4 regions of the Pseudomonas sp. PS02290 genome follow, and region 4 is predicted to be linked to each of the others. Evidence: predicted binding sites of a transcription regulator. Region 4 holds the regulator's gene; each other region holds the start of a gene.
What was found. The regulator FliA, encoded in region 4, starts transcription of late flagellar genes. The targets are predictions, from matches to a motif close to CTAAAGTTTNNNNNNNNNNNGCCGNTAA.
Positions count from the first base shown of each region.

Region 1: a site for FliA is predicted at 2,325-2,352, ahead of QMX88_RS03080 (methyl-accepting chemotaxis protein). Genes of this name have one in related genera too.
Region 2: a site for FliA is predicted at 2,219-2,246, ahead of QMX88_RS24460 (methyl-accepting chemotaxis protein). Genes of this name have one in related genera too.
Region 3: a site for FliA is predicted at 1,931-1,958, ahead of QMX88_RS07740 (methyl-accepting chemotaxis protein). Genes of this name have one in related genera too.

Region 1 covers NZ_JASCOY010000003.1:130,405-134,615, reverse strand. Annotated here, with positions in the region: gene QMX88_RS03085 (protease inhibitor I42 family protein) at 1-389, shown strand, start outside; gene QMX88_RS03080 (methyl-accepting chemotaxis protein) at 482-2,278, opposite strand; gene QMX88_RS03075 (TonB-dependent siderophore receptor) at 2,496-4,211, shown strand, end outside.
Region 2 covers NZ_JASCOY010000091.1:9,098-13,308, reverse strand. Annotated here, with positions in the region: gene QMX88_RS24465 (hypothetical protein) at 1-338, opposite strand, end outside; gene QMX88_RS24460 (methyl-accepting chemotaxis protein) at 622-2,187, opposite strand; gene QMX88_RS24455 (CPBP family intramembrane glutamic endopeptidase) at 2,291-3,082, opposite strand; gene acnA (aconitate hydratase AcnA) at 3,437-4,211, opposite strand, start outside.
Region 3 covers NZ_JASCOY010000010.1:55,128-59,338, forward strand. Annotated here, with positions in the region: gene QMX88_RS07730 (STAS domain-containing protein) at 1-269, opposite strand, end outside; gene QMX88_RS07735 (response regulator) at 293-661, opposite strand; gene QMX88_RS07740 (methyl-accepting chemotaxis protein) at 671-1,885, opposite strand; gene QMX88_RS07745 (AAA family ATPase) at 2,140-2,658, opposite strand; gene QMX88_RS07750 (nucleotidyltransferase family protein) at 2,820-3,398, shown strand; gene QMX88_RS07755 (hypothetical protein) at 3,644-3,886, shown strand; gene QMX88_RS07760 (RidA family protein) at 3,949-4,211, opposite strand, start outside.
Region 4 covers NZ_JASCOY010000112.1:8,049-12,259, forward strand. Annotated here, with positions in the region: gene flhF (flagellar biosynthesis protein FlhF) at 1-492, shown strand, start outside; gene fleN (flagellar synthesis regulator FleN) at 611-1,444, shown strand; gene fliA (RNA polymerase sigma factor FliA) at 1,441-2,184, shown strand; gene QMX88_RS26090 (chemotaxis response regulator CheY) at 2,426-2,800, shown strand; gene QMX88_RS26095 (protein phosphatase CheZ) at 2,820-3,608, shown strand; gene QMX88_RS26100 (chemotaxis protein CheA) at 3,753-4,211, shown strand, end outside.

The DNA.
Region 1 (4,211 bases), on a different contig from region 4:
CCGCTGCCCGCTTGCTCGTCCCGCTCAGCCTCACCCTGCTTGCCGCTTGCGCCCAGGCGCCAAAACAGATCGTTTCCCTGGACGATCAGCAAGACTGTCCCCTTTCTCTCAAAACCGGCCAGACCCTCATGCTGATGCTGCCCAGCAATCCCACGACCGGGCACCGCTGGCTGATGCAAAACCCCGCGCCGTCGATTCTGAGCAGCCTGGGGCCCGAGGTGTTCAATGCCTCCAAAGAAGTAGGTTTGGTCGGTGAAGGTGGTCAGTCAGTCTGGCGCTACCGAGCCGCCAATCCGGGCACGGGTCACCTGATGATGGTCTACCAACAACCCTGGGCGCCGGAAGTGGCGCCAGCGCGCACCTTCGACTGCGTCATTACGGTGAACTGATCGCCCGCTCATTCCACGGCCGCCCCCCCCCCGCAGGAACGTCCTTGCCGGCGAAGGGCTGATCAGTCGCTGAGCACTGGCGTGAGCCTCTGTCACTCGGCCAGTAATTGCGCAGCGTCGAAGCCCATGCGCAAGTTGCCCCAATGACGGCCTTCGAAGAAGAACGGCACGTCAATTTCGGTCATGATTTCGCCGGTGTCGCGCAGGTAGGTTTGCAGCAGGAAGCGCTGTTGGTTAGCGGCTGCGCGCAGGCCGATGGGGTCAGCGAACATGCGCTTGTTCCGGCACACCGGAAGGTCGATAGCTCGGTCGCCCGTAGGTTTTTTCGACACCCAGCTGTTGTTCACCGGGCAGTAACCCTTGCTGTCGACGATGAAGGTGACCTTTCCGCCCCGCGTGCCTTTGGTGAGCGCGTCGCACTCTTCCTGACAGATCTGCGCAAAGCGTTCGGTGTAGCTGGTCGTGTATTGCTTGGGATCAGTCCCGGGAATCAATTTGTAGTTCTGATCGAACAGGTTGACGCCCTCACGTTGCAGCGCGGCCAGACGCACCTGGAGCCGGTCGCGGCAATGACTGGCGCGGGTAATGCCAGCGTCCAGCGCGCCATGCCCGAGGACAAACCGGCCCAGCAGCGCCTGAACCTTTTCCGCCACGCCCGAGAGGTCTCGGGTGGCCGTGGCCGAATGCTGCATGCGCTGGTCGATGGACTGGCTGTCCGCATGAATCTGCGTGACGCGGTCGTTGATGCCGGTGTTGCTGTCGGCAAACTGCTGGATGTGCGAGGCGATGTCCTCAAGCTTCGTGTGGGTGGATTCGAAGTCGCCGATCATGCTCTCGAAATGCCCAGACGCGCGCTCGACCACTTTCTGGGTCTCCCGGGCGCTGTGGCTGATCTGGGTGGTTTGCTCGTGGGTCGAGCTCACCTCCAGCAACATGGCGTCGATGTTCTGGGAAATGTCCTCGGTGGCGCGGCTGACGTTCTGGGCGAGGGTCCGGACTTCGTCGGCAACCACCGCGAAACCACGCCCGCTCTCCCCTGCACGCGCCGCCTCGATCGCCGCGTTGAGCGCCAGAAGATTGGTCTGGGAGGAGATTTGTTGAATCAATCCGACAATGGATTTGATGCTCGACGAACGTTGGTTCAGCGCCGAAACCAGGGTGCCGAACTCATTCAGGCTGCTGGAAATCTCACTGATGTTGCCGGTCACTTCCAGCAGTTCAGTGTAGGAGTCGCGGGCCATGCTGAGGTTCTGCGCGGTGGTCCCGGAAATGCCCTGAGTCTGCCGGGACACTTCGGCAATCCGACCCACTGCGTCGTTGCTCTGCTCCATGACTTCCTTGGCGAAGCGCGCCTGATGGGTCGCGCTGTCGCTGGAATCGCTGATATTTTTCAGCGAGCGCGCGGACTCCACGGCAATGTGCACGGTCAACGCCTGAACGCTGCTGATGATCTCCCGCTGTTTGGCCAGAAACCGGTTGCAGGTGCTCGCCAGCACGCGAATTTCATCGTGGGTCAACAGCGGCAAGTCCTTGGACAGGTCGCCCTCGCCGTTGGCAATGCCTTCCAGCGCCAAGCTCATCTGGGTCACCGGCCGCACGATCAAGTGCCGGAAATACCAGACCATGAAGCTGACCAGACACAGGGTAAACAGCGTGCTGCCCAGAATGGCGTTGCTCAGCACATCGAGTTTCCCCTCGATCATGCTTAGCGTCTCCGCTGGCAACTGCGCGCTGCGCAACTGCAGAAGGATGTCCGCACGCAGGCTCACGGCCACCCAGTACACCACGGCGCTCACCAACACGATCAGAAAAAGGCTCGACAGCTTCTTGGTCAAAGAATTGAAAAACTGCCTTTCGATGGACTCGTACAACGCCTTGAACGCATGCATGCCACGGTTCCCTGTGCCAGTAATGAAATGAGTTGCGAATTAAGGTGTTTCGACTGCCGGGGGGAAAGCTTTAACGCTGCGGGGGGAAGGCACCCGGTCATGGCCAGCGTTGCAGCCAACACCGACGAATGGAATAAATGACATTGATTCTCAATTGTAACTTACCGATAATTGAGAACCATCACCATTTGTTACATTCGCCGGAGCGTTGCCCGCCATGCGTCACTCGATCCCCTTTTGCCCAAAGGCCCTTTCGTTAATCGCCCTGAGCGTGCTCAACACAGCGAATGCCGAAGAGACAGCGCTCAGCCTGCCGGCCACTGACGTGACGTCAACCGCCACCTACGGCGACACCGGCAACCCGCAGGGCTACCAGGGCAAGCCCAGCAGCACCACCACCCGGCTGGACCTGACCAACCAGGAAACGCCCCAGGGTGTGACCAACATCAAACGCGAGCAAATGGATGACTTCAAGCTCAACAGCATCCGCGATGTGTTGACCAGCACCCCCGGCGTCAACGTGCAGAAAGTCGAAACAGACCGCACCTATTTCACCGCGCGCGGTTTCGACATCAACAACTTCCAGTACGACGGCACGGCGATGCCGATGACCAATGGTTTGCTGGTGGGCGATATCGACCTGGCGCCCTACGAACAGGTCGATATCGTGCACGGCGCCAACGGCTTGATGTCCGGGGCCGGCAACCCCTCGGCCACGGTCAACTTCATCCGCAAACGCCCGACTTACGATCCCCAGGCAAAGATCGACGTGACCGCCGGTTCCTGGGACAAACGCCGGGTGGACATCGACGTCTCCGGCCCCCTGACCGACTCGGGCAACGTACGCGGGCGGGTCATCTACGCCAACGAAAACGGCAACTCATACCTTGATCGCTACTCCCGCGAGAAGAACATCTTCAGCGGTCTGCTGGCATTCGACCTGAGCGACAGCGACACGCTGACCCTTGGTTACGAGGACCAGAAAACCAACGCCAATGGCTCAAGCTGGGGCGCACTGCCGCTGGTCGACGGCAATGGCAACGCCATTCATTACAGCAGCACCCATTCCAATATTTCCCAGCCGTGGGTGCATTGGGACGTTCACACGCAACGTGCGTTTGCCGAGTGGGAGCACACCTTCGCCAACGACTGGAAGTCGAAGCTGACCGTCGCCGGCGCCGAGCACCGCGAAGACACCGAGATGTTCTACATGTACGGCGACAGCACTTCACCCACCGGTTACACCGGACTGGGCTCCAAGTACAAAGACAAGAACCTCGAACTCAGTGGCGATTACTCGCTGAGCGGCCCCTTCATGCTCGGCGGTCGGGAACATCAACTCACGCTGGGGGCGAACGCTGCACGCCAGCGCAATCGCGAATCCTCGCAGTACGGTGACGTCCTCAACTACTCGCCTGTGACCCTTGAAGATGCGCTGCATGGCTACCTGCCGCAGCCGAATTACGTCGCTGCGTTACCCGCTGCGACCTCGAACTACACCGATCGCCAGAAGAGCGTTTACGCCGGCGCGCGTTTCAGCCTGACCGACGATCTGCATGTGATCACCGGCGCCCGCATGCTCAGCGCGGACAGCAATGGCGACAACTACGGCTCGGCGCGGGAGGTGCGCATTCACGGCAAAGTCACGCCGTATGCCGGTATCGTCTACGACCTGACCCCCGAATACGCGCTGTACGCCAGTTACACCGAAGTCTTCAATCCGCAGTATTACCTCGACGGTCAAGGCCGGGTGCTCGATCCGCTTGAAGGCAAAAGCTATGAAGCGGGCATCAAGGGCCAGTTGCTGGACAAGAAGCTCAACGTCAGCGCAGCGGTGTTCCATGCCAAGCAAGACAACGTGCCGGGCAGTTCGACCTATGACGCCAACCTGGGCGGCTATGTCTACGAGGCGATGTCCTACGACAGCAGCGGC
Region 2 (4,211 bases), on a different contig from region 4:
GTGCGGTCGACCTTTAGCGCTGCTGCAGGAGATTCGCGAGTCACGCCATTGATATTATTTGTAGCCTGATAGCTGAGGGAATAACTGCGACTTTCACATAGCAGATGTTGACTTAGCTCAAGTTGTACCATTTCTCCAGGCTGCTGTTCGCCTACGACCATCGGGACTCCAATCGGATCTCCATCAAGTCGTAGTTGAACAATATAGCCTGGACGCGCTCCATTCCAAATGATGATTTCAACGGGGATGGGTTGAGTTAAATCCACGATTTGTAAGAGGCCGTCGATAGGGCTCGCTTTGGTGACCAGCGGGGCGCTGAAAGGAAATTGCTCATTCATAAGTTTCTCCATCAAGCACACCCCTCCACTTTCATCCGCAGAAAGAGTGCGCATTAAATTGATTGTCCAGATCAACAAATACTCCACCCGAGGTGGTAACTATTTATCGTCTTTCAACAATCAACTAATAGAGTTCTACAAATCCTGTCAACAGCCAAACCCCTGCTCCAAACCAAAAAAAGCTTCCCCAAATGATTTTCAGAAATGCCCTACTTAAACCCCAACACAAACAAAAAGGCCCCGGCAGACAATCTGCCGGGGCCTTCGCATAACCCACTGACACTCAGCGGTTAAAGCGTTCCACTAAGGAGTATTGCGTGTGAGCAGTTTGGGTCAGTTCGGCACTGAGCGTGGCAGAGCGACGGGCTTCGTCAGAGGTCTGGTCCGCCAGGTGCGCGATGGTGCTGATATTGCGGCTGACCTCTTCTGCCACCGAGCTTTGCTCTTCGGTGGCGGCGGCGATCTGCGTGGTCATGTCGGTGATGTTGGCCACTGCGTCGCTGATACCTACCAACGCCCTGTCGGCTTCCATGACCTGCTCGACGCCTTCTTCGGCCTGGCGCCGGCCTGTGTTCATGGTCTGAACCGCGTTGGTAGCCGTCTGTTGCAGCTGGGCGATGAGGGCATGGATCTGGCCGGTCGACTCGGTGGTGCGTTGCGCCAGTTGGCGGACTTCATCGGCGACGACAGCAAAGCCGCGACCCATTTCGCCCGCGCGGGCGGCTTCGATGGCCGCGTTCAACGCCAGCAGGTTGGTCTGGTCGGCGATCCCTTTGATGACATCGACAACGCCACCAATCTCGTCGCTGTCTTTCGCGAGCTGGGTCACGGTCAGGCCTGTTTCGCCCACTGAGGCCGACAGGCGCTGGATGGCTTCGCGGGTGTCGCTGGCGATCTCGCGGCCGCGACGGGTCAGTTCGTTGGCCTGTTGCGTGGCGTCAGCGGTGCGCTGCACGTGATTGGCCACTTCCTGGGTGGTCGCGGCCATCTGGTTGACGGCGGTGGCGACCTGTTCGGTTTCCACGCGCTGACGTTCCAGGCCGGTGGAGCTGGCCTGCGCGAGGGTGTCGGACTGACGGGCCTGGTCGTTGAGGTGTTCGGCGGTGTCCTGCAGGCGGGTGAGGCAGGTCTTGAGACGCGCTTCCTGGCTGAGGATCGACATCTCCAGCCGCGCCTGTGCGCCGCGACTGTCGGTGTACATCTGCGCGATCAACGGGTCGGAGGTGGTTTGCTCGGCCAGACGCAGCAGGCGCTTGAGGCCACGCTGTTGCCAGCTCAACCCCAGCAGGCCAAGCGGTACGGACACTGCGGCGGCGAGCAGGAAGCCCCAATGGGAATTCAGCCACACGCCAATCAAAAAACTCACCTGGCTCACCAGGATGAACGGCAGCCAGTCCTGCAACAGCGGCAGCCACTTGTCACGGCTTGGCACCGCGCTTTTGCCGCTGTTCAGACGTTTGTAGAGCGATTCGGCGCGACGCACCTGTTCAGCGGTCGGCTTGATACGCACGGACTCGAAGCCCACGACCTGTTTGTTCTCGAAGACTGGCGTGACGTAAGCGTTGACCCAATAGTGGTCGCCGTTCTTGCAGCGGTTCTTGACGATCCCCATCCACGGCTGGCCCTGCTTGAGGGTGGCCCACATGTGTTCGAATACCGCTGTCGGCACGTCCGGATGGCGCACGGTGTTGTGCGGCGATTTGATCAATTCATCTTGGGAAAAACCGCTGATTTCAATGAAGGCGTCGTTGCAATAGGTGATGACGCCGCGCGCATCGGTGGTGGAGATCAACCGTTGCTGCGCCGGGAAGGTCCGTTCGCGTTGAGTGATGGGCTGGTTATTTCGCATGAGCTATTCGATCCAGGAAGGCTGTGAAGGGTTATCGGCCCGAAGCGAAAAAAATTAAGCTTTTGTGAACTGCGTCATAGGTTGGGTGTCGCGGGCGGTCGCTTCAGCGATCGAACATCGGATAGGTGAACAGGCTGAAATGCAGCAGGTTCAGACCGAAATGGGTGAGGACCGCAGCGGGCAGGCCGCCCAGTCGATAAGCCACGCCGTAACCCACGCCTGCGAGGCCCGCCAGAAGCGCCCATTCCCAGCCAGCACCGATGTGCGCAAGACCGAACAGCAGCGAGGCTGTCCCGATGGCCAGGGCGTCGTGGCAGGGCAAGTGTTGCAGCCATCTTTTCAGGCCGCCTTGCAGGTAACCGCGAAAGAGCAGTTCCTCGGTCAGCGCGACCAACAGCAGGTTGTTCAGCGCCCAGATGCCTGTTTGCTCGGGCCACTTGGGCGACCAGCCGACGAGGCCCAGCAGCAGCGCCGTTGATAAACACGCTGCTGCGGTGACGGGCAAGGCGATGCTGGTGACGCCCAGCCAGCGTCGGGGACTGAACGCGATAAACACCCAGGGGCAGGCGATGGCGATCCAGAAGCCAATAAGGGGCTTGTCGAGATTCAGGTACATCGAATACGGCGCGGCCTCGGGGCTGAGGCGCACGCCGGCAATCGCCCTTGCGCTGAGGAAACCGGGCAGCCAGTGACTGGCCAGCCCCGCTGCCATGGCAATAAGCAGGGCGTGGCCGAAGAGGCGCACGGCGCGGTGCTGGAAATGGCTGACGCAGATGCCGGCCATGATCAGCAGTCCGAACGTGATGACCACGGGAACGCTGAGCTGGCCGTAGAGCAGCGCCAGGCAGTAGCCGAGAGAGAGCAGAAGGAGGGAAGTCCAGCGTTGCACCGACATGAAGTCGTCCTTGAGCGTCGGAATAGGCTGGCGATTTTAACGTTGATTAAACGCGTGTGTATGTCGGATCAACGGGGAGCGGGTCCGATTGTTTCGTGGATGCAGGGCGGAGGTCGTGTAGGGCGTTTCTGATGACGAGGGATTTGGGTTAGACGCTGGCAATTTGCGGTGAGGCAGACGACGCCTTCCCGGCTAAAGCCGGTCCCACTAACAGCACGCGATGTGCCCGTAGGACCGGCTTCAGCCGGGAAGAGGCCGGTTTGAGCGCCATTGATATTGCGTTGTGGCATCTTACGCCTTCCCGGCTAAAGCCAGTCCCACTCACAGCGAGACCGGCTTCAGACGGGATGAGGCTCAGGAAGCAATCAGCTGCCGCAACACGTAATGCAGAATCCCTCCCGCCTTGAAGTATTCCACTTCATTCAGGGTATCGATCCGGCACAGCACGTTGATGGTTTCCTGCTGCCCGTCCTCCCCGGTGATCTGCACCGCCAGGCTCATGCCCGGTTGCAGCGTGGCGCCGGTGAGCCCGATGATGTTCAGCACTTCCTTGCCGGTCAGGCCCAGGGTTTTGCGGCTTTCGCCCGCCTTGAACTGCAGCGGCAGGACGCGCATGCCGACCAGGTTGGAACGGTGGATGCGCTCGAAGCTCTCGGCGATGACCGCCTTGACGCCCAGCAGATTCGTGCCTTTCGCCGCCCAGTCGCGACTGGAGCCCGTGCCGTATTCCTGACCGGCAATGACCACCAGCGGCGTGCCTTCTTCCTGATAACGCATGGCCGCGTCATAGATCGGCAGCTTCTCGTCGGTGGGCACGTGCAGCGTGTAGCCGCCCTCTTCGCCGCCGAGCATTTCGTTGCGAATGCGGATGTTGGCGAAGGTGCCGCGCATCATCACTTCATGGTTGCCGCGCCGCGAGCCGTAGGAGTTGAAGTCCTTGTATTCCACGCCCTTGCTGCGCAGATAACGCCCGGCCGGGCTATCGAGCTTGATGTTGCCGGCGGGGGAAATGTGGTCAGTGGTCACCGAGTCGCCCAGTACCGCCAGCACGCGAGCCTGCTGCACGTCGGCGATGACTGGCAGCGGGCCGGCGACGTCCTCGAAAAACGGCGGGTGCTGAATGTAGGTC
Region 3 (4,211 bases), on a different contig from region 4:
CACAGCTCAAGGGCCTGCGTGACCGCCACGCTCTGGCCGGTGACGCTTAACGCCGTGCCAGTGCTGTCGGCTTCACGCTGGATGACCGCGAGCAACTGCAGCCCCGCTCCATCCATTTCTGTGACCTGCGAGAGGTCGAGCTTCAGGCGTGGCGCCCCACCCATCCGCGGCAATAGCGCGCCCGCCAGCTCGGCGACGGAGTAGATCGTCAGCTCTCCGTCAATACTGACGCAGGTGCTGTCGTCGAGTGTTTCGATGGTGATCGGCATCGCAGCCTCCCTCGCGCAAGGATTCAGGGCAGGATCAGTTTCGACACCGCTGCCAGCATCTGCGCGGGCTGGAACGGCTTGACCACCCACGCCTTGGCACCCGCCGCCTGGCCCTCGGCCTTCTTCGACTCCTGGGATTCGGTGGTCAGCATGATGATCGGGGTGAACTTGTAGCTGGCCAGCTTCTTGACCTCCTTGACGAAGGTGATGCCGTCCATGTTGGGCATGTTCACGTCGCTGATGATCAGGTGCACTTTCTGCCCGGTGAGCTTGCCCAGCGCATCCTTGCCGTCGCACGCTTCGATCACGTCGTAACCGGCGCTTTTCAAGGCAATGCCTACCACTTGCCGCACGCTGCTGGAGTCGTCGACCACTAATACATTCTTCGCCATGAGGGGCTCCTAAAAGAAGGTGATGTCTTGAGAGTTCTGCTGCACGGGCGTCTCTCCACGATGGGTGCGCCGCTGCTCGTCAGTGGCGTAAGTGGCGTCCATGCGCGCCAGCCACTGGCGGGCATCAATGGACGTCGCCTGATCCGGGGCCTCGTTCGCCTGCCGCAAATGACCATGCAAGTCGTCCATGTTGTCGCGCACGTGGCTGAGGATCTGGCTCACACGGTCCTGGAATTGCAGGTCGACCAGCACCTCGGTCATCTCGTCACCAATGCCCCGGCTTTCCTGCTTGAGCAGGTCAGCGGATTCGGCCAGGCGGCCGGTGATGTTATGAAAACGCTCGAGCACGACTTGAATACTGTTCTCTGACGCGGCCACCGATTGACTGTCCTGATCGGCGCTGCTGGAGGCGGCGTGCACCAATTGGGTGATGCCGTTATTGATGATGTCGACCTTGGCCGACATCTGCTGGCCGGTCTCGCTGGATTTGCTCGACAGGCTGCGCACCGCGTCGGCCACCACGGCAAAGCCGCGACCGGCTTCACCCGCACGGGCCGCTTCAATGGCCGCGTTGAGTGCCAGCAGGTTGGTCTGCGCGGCAATCGCCGCCACGTCGGCGGCCATGGTGCGCAGTTCGCCGGTATACGCGGTGAGGCCGCGCACCTGGGCCAGGGTCTGGTCACGGCTGGTTTGAGCGGCCTTGAGCGAGTTGATCACCTGGCTCAAATCGCTTTCGCTGAGGGACAGCACTTCAAGCGCCCCGTCCGCGGTTTGCCCATCGAGTTCGCCGGCAGCGCGCTGGGAAGCCTGAACCGTTTCCTGCAACCGCGCTGCGATTCCGATGAAGCGATTGGTCAGATTCACAATCGCTTCTTCGGTCTGATACCGAGAGCTTTCCACTTGCCGGGCCCAGATCGGCATGGCGCCCAGCAATACCTCATCGAGTTGTACCCGCGAGGTCATGCCGTTGCTCGCCGCGTCTGCCTCTGACTGATCCGCTTGTGCTCGGGCAGTGGCTCGCAGCACCACGTCACGCTGGGAAGCAGCACTCCAGGCGCCTGCGCCGAGGCCGACGAGAACCAGCGCCGCGCACGCGATGAGGTTAGGGAGAGAGGTTGACTGGAACAGTATCCAGGCGACGGCGGGCACGACCGGAACGAGGGTGAACCCGAGAAAGCGCCGAGAGCGGAGAACGGAAATGGGGCTGGATTGACGCTGGGTCATGGGTTCGATCCTTGAACAATGTTGCGTATGTAACTGACATCACGGTTATCTGCCCAGCGCGTCACAACTTGAGTCACCCCCCCCTGCCTTCCGTCTGGTTTATGACTGTCGCGTGACCGGCTCGGCGACTTCACGGTAATTGATCACCTCATCCGTTGAACCTGCTGCATCTGCCTGACCGCCAGGCCTAGACCAAGGCCGCAGCTTTATCGAGTTCATGGTTGAGCGGTTTGGTTGAGGCCCCTTTTTTCAATTCAGGTGCCTTTGGATTCATATACTGAAATGTGCTCGACAATCGCTGCCAACGCCTCTGCCGGGGAATCAAGTGCGGTGTCTACGGTGAAGGGATCTGTATCCCAAGGCTCATAGTCATGGTTCATAACGGATTGCCAGGCAGGAGGCGTCAGCCCCAGGATATCGACCTGCCGGGTCTCCACCCTGCGCCGATGCTCCGTCATGTCGGAACAGATGACCTGAAGATTCACCAAGGGAGCACCGAAGCGAGCAGATATATCGCGCCACGCTCTCCGGCTCTCCATCACGGGATTTACGCAGTCGACAACCACCGTGCCGCCCAAACCAAGGTTGCTGGCCGCCACCTCGTAGGCGATCTGATAACCCGTGCGACCCACATCCCGCGCGAAATCCGCCGAATCACGAAGGGCTTGTTCAATCGCATCGATGCGCACATAAACGGCACCCAGCGTCGCGGCCAGACCCTTGGCGATGGTCGTCTTGCCGGTGCCGGGCAGACCACTGAAGACGATGAGCATCTGCTACTCCCTATAAGATGTGCTGTTCAAATCAGGCGCATTTAGTCATATAAGGCATGCCAGCGGCGCCAGTGGTGTTCAAGATCAAATAAATCAGACCTTTTGAATACAACATGTTGAGTTGAACTCGCTGCCAAAGCTGCCCCACCCAGGAACTCCACATGACACTGACTGCCTCCGGCCTCATCGATCTCGCCCTCTCCAACCCGATCAACGCCCAACTGGTCGAGCGGCTGCCATCCCTGGGGCTCAACCAGACCCTGCTCACCGCAGGCTGCCTGTTTCAGGCGGTCTGGAATCGGCTATCCGACCGTCCCGCCGAATGGGGCGTGAATGATTACGACGTGTTCTATTTCGATGAGGACCTCTCATGGGAGGCAGAGAACCGCGTCATTGTCGCGGCGCAGGCGCTCTTTGAGGACTTGGACGTCAAAGTGGAGCTGCGCAATCAGGCGCGCGTGCACCTATGGTTCGCAGACCGGTTTGGCACTGACTACCCGCCGCTCCAGTCCGCGAAAGAAGGCATTGACCGCTTCCTCATCTGCTCGACCTGCGTCGGATTGCACATCGACACGGGCGAGCTCTACGCGCCCCATGGCCTGGATGAGCTCGAACCGGGGGTTTTGCGTATGAACCCGAACTTCCCGCAACCGGCGCAGTTCCGCAAAAAGGCGCAGGACTATCAGGCTCGCTGGGACTGGTTGCGCGTTATTGAGTCCGGGCCAGATTCCGGTCTCTAAAACGGTTCTGGTGACCCACGCCAGCGCATTGAATTGACGCCAGACTTGAGTAAAGCAAACCCCTTTAAAAAGGATGGCGTCAAATTACCGACTGCAAAACCGCACCTAAACTCAAGCAAATCCCGAAAGCGTCATATTCCCGACGAAATGCATCTCCGCCGCATTGCCACAAGCCATCACCTCCCCTCAAAATCGCCGCACACCCGCTGTCCCGCGCCGTGATTTGCCAAAAAGGAATGAGAGCAATGAAGAGCATTTTTGTGGTTGTAATGACTATGTGTTCCGGTGGGGAAGGATGTCTGGATGAGAGCCAGCCGACGGCGTATTCGACCCGCGCAGAATGCCTGGAGAGCGTTGCCGTGATGCCGACCAGAAAGGGCATCAAATACCGCTGTTCATCGGTGCCCCAGGTGCTGATTACCCAGCAGCGCCGAGCGACCCAGAATCACCTGGTGACCAACTCCGCCGAAGCGTCTGTCCGCCCTTGAGCGACAACGCCGGGTCAGGGATAGACCCGGCCCGGCGCAGTGCATTTACATAGCCGGCTGACTCAGCCCGCCGCCACCACTGTGATTTCCACCAGCAAATCCGGCGCTGCCAGGCGTGATTCCACGGTAGCCCGCGCGGGTGCGTGCCCCTCCGGCGCCCAGGCGTCCCACACTTCATTCATGCCGGCGAAATTCGCCGCGATGTCCGACAGCCAGACCTGCGCGGTGAGAATCCGTGTTTTATCGAGGCCGGCCTTGGCCAGGTAGTTGTCGATCTTCTCCAGCACTTGCGCGGTCTGCCCTTTGATGTCGAGGGTGCGATCCA
Region 4 (4,211 bases):
GTACCGGTCACCCACGTCGACCCGGGCCAGTCCCTGGCACAGGCGCTGGAGCCGCTGTTGCGCAAGCGCGTGGTGTTGATCGACACCGCCGGCCTGCAAGCCAGCGATCCGGCCCTGCGTCTGCAACTGGAAACCCTCGCCGGGCGTGGCATCAAGGCGCGCAACTACCTGGTGCTGGCGACGACCAGCCAGAAGCAGGTGCTGTCAGCGGCTTATCACAGTTACAAACGTTGCGGCCTGGCCGGGTGCATCCTGACCAAGCTCGACGAAACGGCCAGCCTTGGCGAAGTGCTCAGCCTGGCCGTGACACACGAACTGCCTGTGGCCTATCTCACCGATGGCCCACGGATACCGGATGATCTGCATTTGCCGCGTCGGCACCAATTGGTGAGCCGGGCTGTCAGCGTGCAGATGCAGGAGGAGCCGAGCGAGGAAGCGATGGCGGATATGTTTGCGGATCTTTATCACAGCACCGGCAAGCGCGCGGGCTAGGTGAAGAAAATGACAGTGGAATTTTCCTGCATCGATGGTCTGCCAGGCATTGTTCAGACACTGAACGTGCAGCCCGACATGTGGCTTAGGTCTAAGCAAGACAAGGTAAACAATTAACATGGGCAGCATGCATCCCGTACAGGTTATCGCGGTGACCGGTGGCAAAGGTGGCGTAGGCAAGACCAACGTTTCAGTGAATCTTTCACTGGCACTGGCCGAGCTGGGACGTCGCGTCATGCTGCTGGACGCCGATCTGGGTCTGGCCAACGTCGACGTATTGTTGGGTCTGACCCCCAAACGCACCCTGGCTGATGTCATCGAAGGGCGGTGCGAGCTGCGCGATGTCTTGCTGCAAGGCCCGGGCGGTGTACGCATCGTGCCGGCGGCATCGGGCACCCAGAGCATGGTCCACCTGACCCCGGCGCAGCATGCCGGGCTGATTCAGGCGTTCAGTGACATTGGCGACAACCTCGATGTGCTGGTCATCGATACCGCCGCCGGCATCGGCGAGTCGGTGGTGAGCTTTGTCCGCGCGGCCCAGGAAGTGCTGCTGGTGGTGTGCGACGAGCCCACATCGATCACCGACGCCTATGCCCTGATCAAACTGCTCAACCGCGATTACGGCATGAACCGCTTCCGCGTCCTGGCCAACATGGCCCAGAGCCCGCAGGAAGGGCGCAACCTCTTCGCCAAGCTGACCAAAGTCACCGACCGTTTTCTCGACGTGGCCCTGCAATATGTGGGCGCCGTGCCGTACGACGAATGCGTACGCAAGGCCGTGCAGAAACAGCGCGCCGTGTACGAAGCGTTTCCGCGTTCCAAATGTGCCCTGGCGTTCAAGGCCATCGCGCAGAAAGTCGACACCTGGCCGCTCCCGGCGAACCCGCGCGGCCACCTGGAATTTTTCGTAGAACGCCTCGTGCATCAAACCAGCGCAGGGCCCGTCTCATGACAGCAAGTGGCTATCGCATGTACAGCAAATCGTCCAAAGACTCCCAGTATGAGCTGATCGAGCGTTATGCCCCGCTGGTCAAACGAATCGCCTACCACTTGCTGGCGCGTCTGCCGGCCAGCGTGCAGGTCGAGGATTTGATCCAGGCGGGCATGATTGGCTTGCTCGAAGTCTCGACCAAATACGACTCCACCAAAGGGGCCAGCTTCGAGACGTACGCGGGTATTCGTATCCGTGGTGCGATGCTCGACGAAGTGCGCAAGGGGGACTGGGCGCCGCGCTCGGTCCACCGCAACACGCGCATGGTCAGTGACGCGATTCGTGCAATCGAAGCAAAAACCGGCCGTGACGCTAAAGATCACGAGGTTGCTGCCGAACTTGAAATGAGTCTCGACGATTACTACGGGATTTTGAACGATACCCTGGGCAGCCGCCTGTTCAGTTTCGACGACCTGTTGCAGGACGGCGAACACGAAGGGCTGCACGAGGACGGCGCGAGCCAGTCCCTCGAACCGTCGCGGGATCTGGAAGACGAGCGCTTCCAGGCTGCGCTGGCCGAGGCCATTGCCAACTTGCCCGAACGTGAACGCCTGGTGTTGTCGCTGTACTACGACGAAGAGCTGAACCTCAAGGAAATCGGTGAGGTCCTGGGGGTCAGCGAGTCGCGGGTCAGCCAGCTGCACAGTCAATGCGCGGCGCGGTTGCGCGGTCGTCTTGGCGAGTGGCGCGCACGTTCGTGAATCAGGCGCAGGCCGCGAGGCCTGCGTGTTGCGTGTAAGACCGGCTGTGCAAGACGTGAGCGGGAAGCAAATGAGACACGGCAGGAGTCGGTCGAACCGGGTCGTAGATGATCCGGTTTCGCTGCGCTTGTTCCGGTCGATTCAACCCCCTCTTGATGTTCGGCACAGCCGGTATTGATTGAACGCGCGTTCAGGTGCTGAACGCGTTAAAGACTGCTTGGAGGTCGAATTGGACAAGAACATGAAAATCCTCATCGTTGATGACTTCTCAACGATGCGGCGGATCATAAAAAACCTGTTGCGTGACCTTGGGTTCACCAACACGGCCGAAGCAGATGACGGACTCACCGCATTGCCGATGCTGCAAAGCGGCGCTTTTGACTTCCTCGTCACTGACTGGAACATGCCGGGCATGTCCGGCATCGACCTGTTGCGTCAGGTGCGTGCCGACGAGCGTCTGCGCAGCCTGCCGGTGCTGATGGTCACTGCCGAAGCCAAGCGCGAGCAGATCATCGAAGCCGCTCAGGCCGGTGTGAACGGCTACGTGGTGAAGCCGTTCACCGCGCAAGTGCTCAAAGAAAAAATCGAAAAGATATTCGAGCGCGTCAATAGCTGATGTCCGCTGCGAGGGCGCTATGGATTCCAAAGATTCGACAATGGGTGACTTTGAGTCAACCCTGAAGAAACACGCACAAGAGCTGGTCGCGAGCCTTGAAAAAGGCAAGTTCGGCGACGCCGTGCAACTGATCCATGAGCTTAACCAGACCCGCGACCGCGGCCTGTATCAGGAAGTCGGCAAACTGACGCGCGAGCTGCACAGCGCGATCGTCAACTTCCAGATCGACCCGAACATGCCGCAGGCCGAGGAGGTCTCCCAGATCACCGACGCCACCGAGCGGCTGTCGTACGTCGTCAGGCTGACTGAAAACGCGGCGAACCGGACCATGGATCTGGTAGAGCTGAGCACGCCGTTGATGCACGGGCTCACTGAAGACGCCAAGTCCTTGAGCGCCGATTGGGGACGCTTCATGCGCCGCGAGATCAGCGCCGAAGAGTTTCGTGATCTGGCCCGCCGCGTCGATGTGTTCCTGACCCGCAGCGAGAAGGAGACCACCGAGGTCTCTGCGCACCTGAACGACATTCTGCTGGCCCAGGATTACCAGGACCTCACCGGTCAGGTGATCAAGCGCGTGACCACGCTGGTCACGGAAGTCGAGCGCAATCTGCTCAAGCTGGTGCTCATGGCGAGCCAGGTGGACCGCTTCGCGGGCATCGAGCACGACCAGGAAATGTTCCGTCAGCAAAAAGAACAAGAAAAACTTCACTCCAAGGGTGAAGGTCCGCAGATTCATGCCGATAAACGTGAAGACGTTGTATCCGGACAGGATGATGTTGACGATCTGCTATCCAGCCTCGGATTCTGATTCGGTCATTCTGTCTCGGACTTCAGGTTTTCTGTGAAAGTGGCTGCTGGACCCGCGCGCCAATGCTTCGACGAAAGCAATGCGCGCAGGCCGTCAGTGCAGCCTCCGGATCGGTTTGACGGTTAATTTTAGGAGCACCCCCCAATGAGCTTCGGCGCCGATGAAGAAATCCTTCAGGATTTTCTGGTAGAGGCCGGCGAGATTCTCGAGCTGTTGTCAGAGCAGTTGGTCGAGCTGGAAAGCCGGCCTGACGATGCGGACCTGCTCAATGCAATTTTTCGCGGTTTTCACACTGTAAAAGGGGGCGCCGGCTTCCTCCAGCTCAACGAGCTGGTTGAATGCTGTCACATCGCCGAGAACGTGTTCGACATCCTGCGTAAGGGTGAGCGTCGCGTCGACTCGGAGCTCATGGACGTGGTGCTCGAAGCGCTCGACACTGTTAACAGCATGTTCGGTCAGGTGCGCGAGCGTTCTGCCGTCACCCCGGCCACGCCTGAATTGCTGGCCGCGCTGGCTCGCCTGGCCGAGCCAGCCTCGGCAGAAGAAATCGCTGCGGCACCGGTGGTGGTTGAAGAGCCGGTCGCTGAAGCGCCGTCCGAAGAC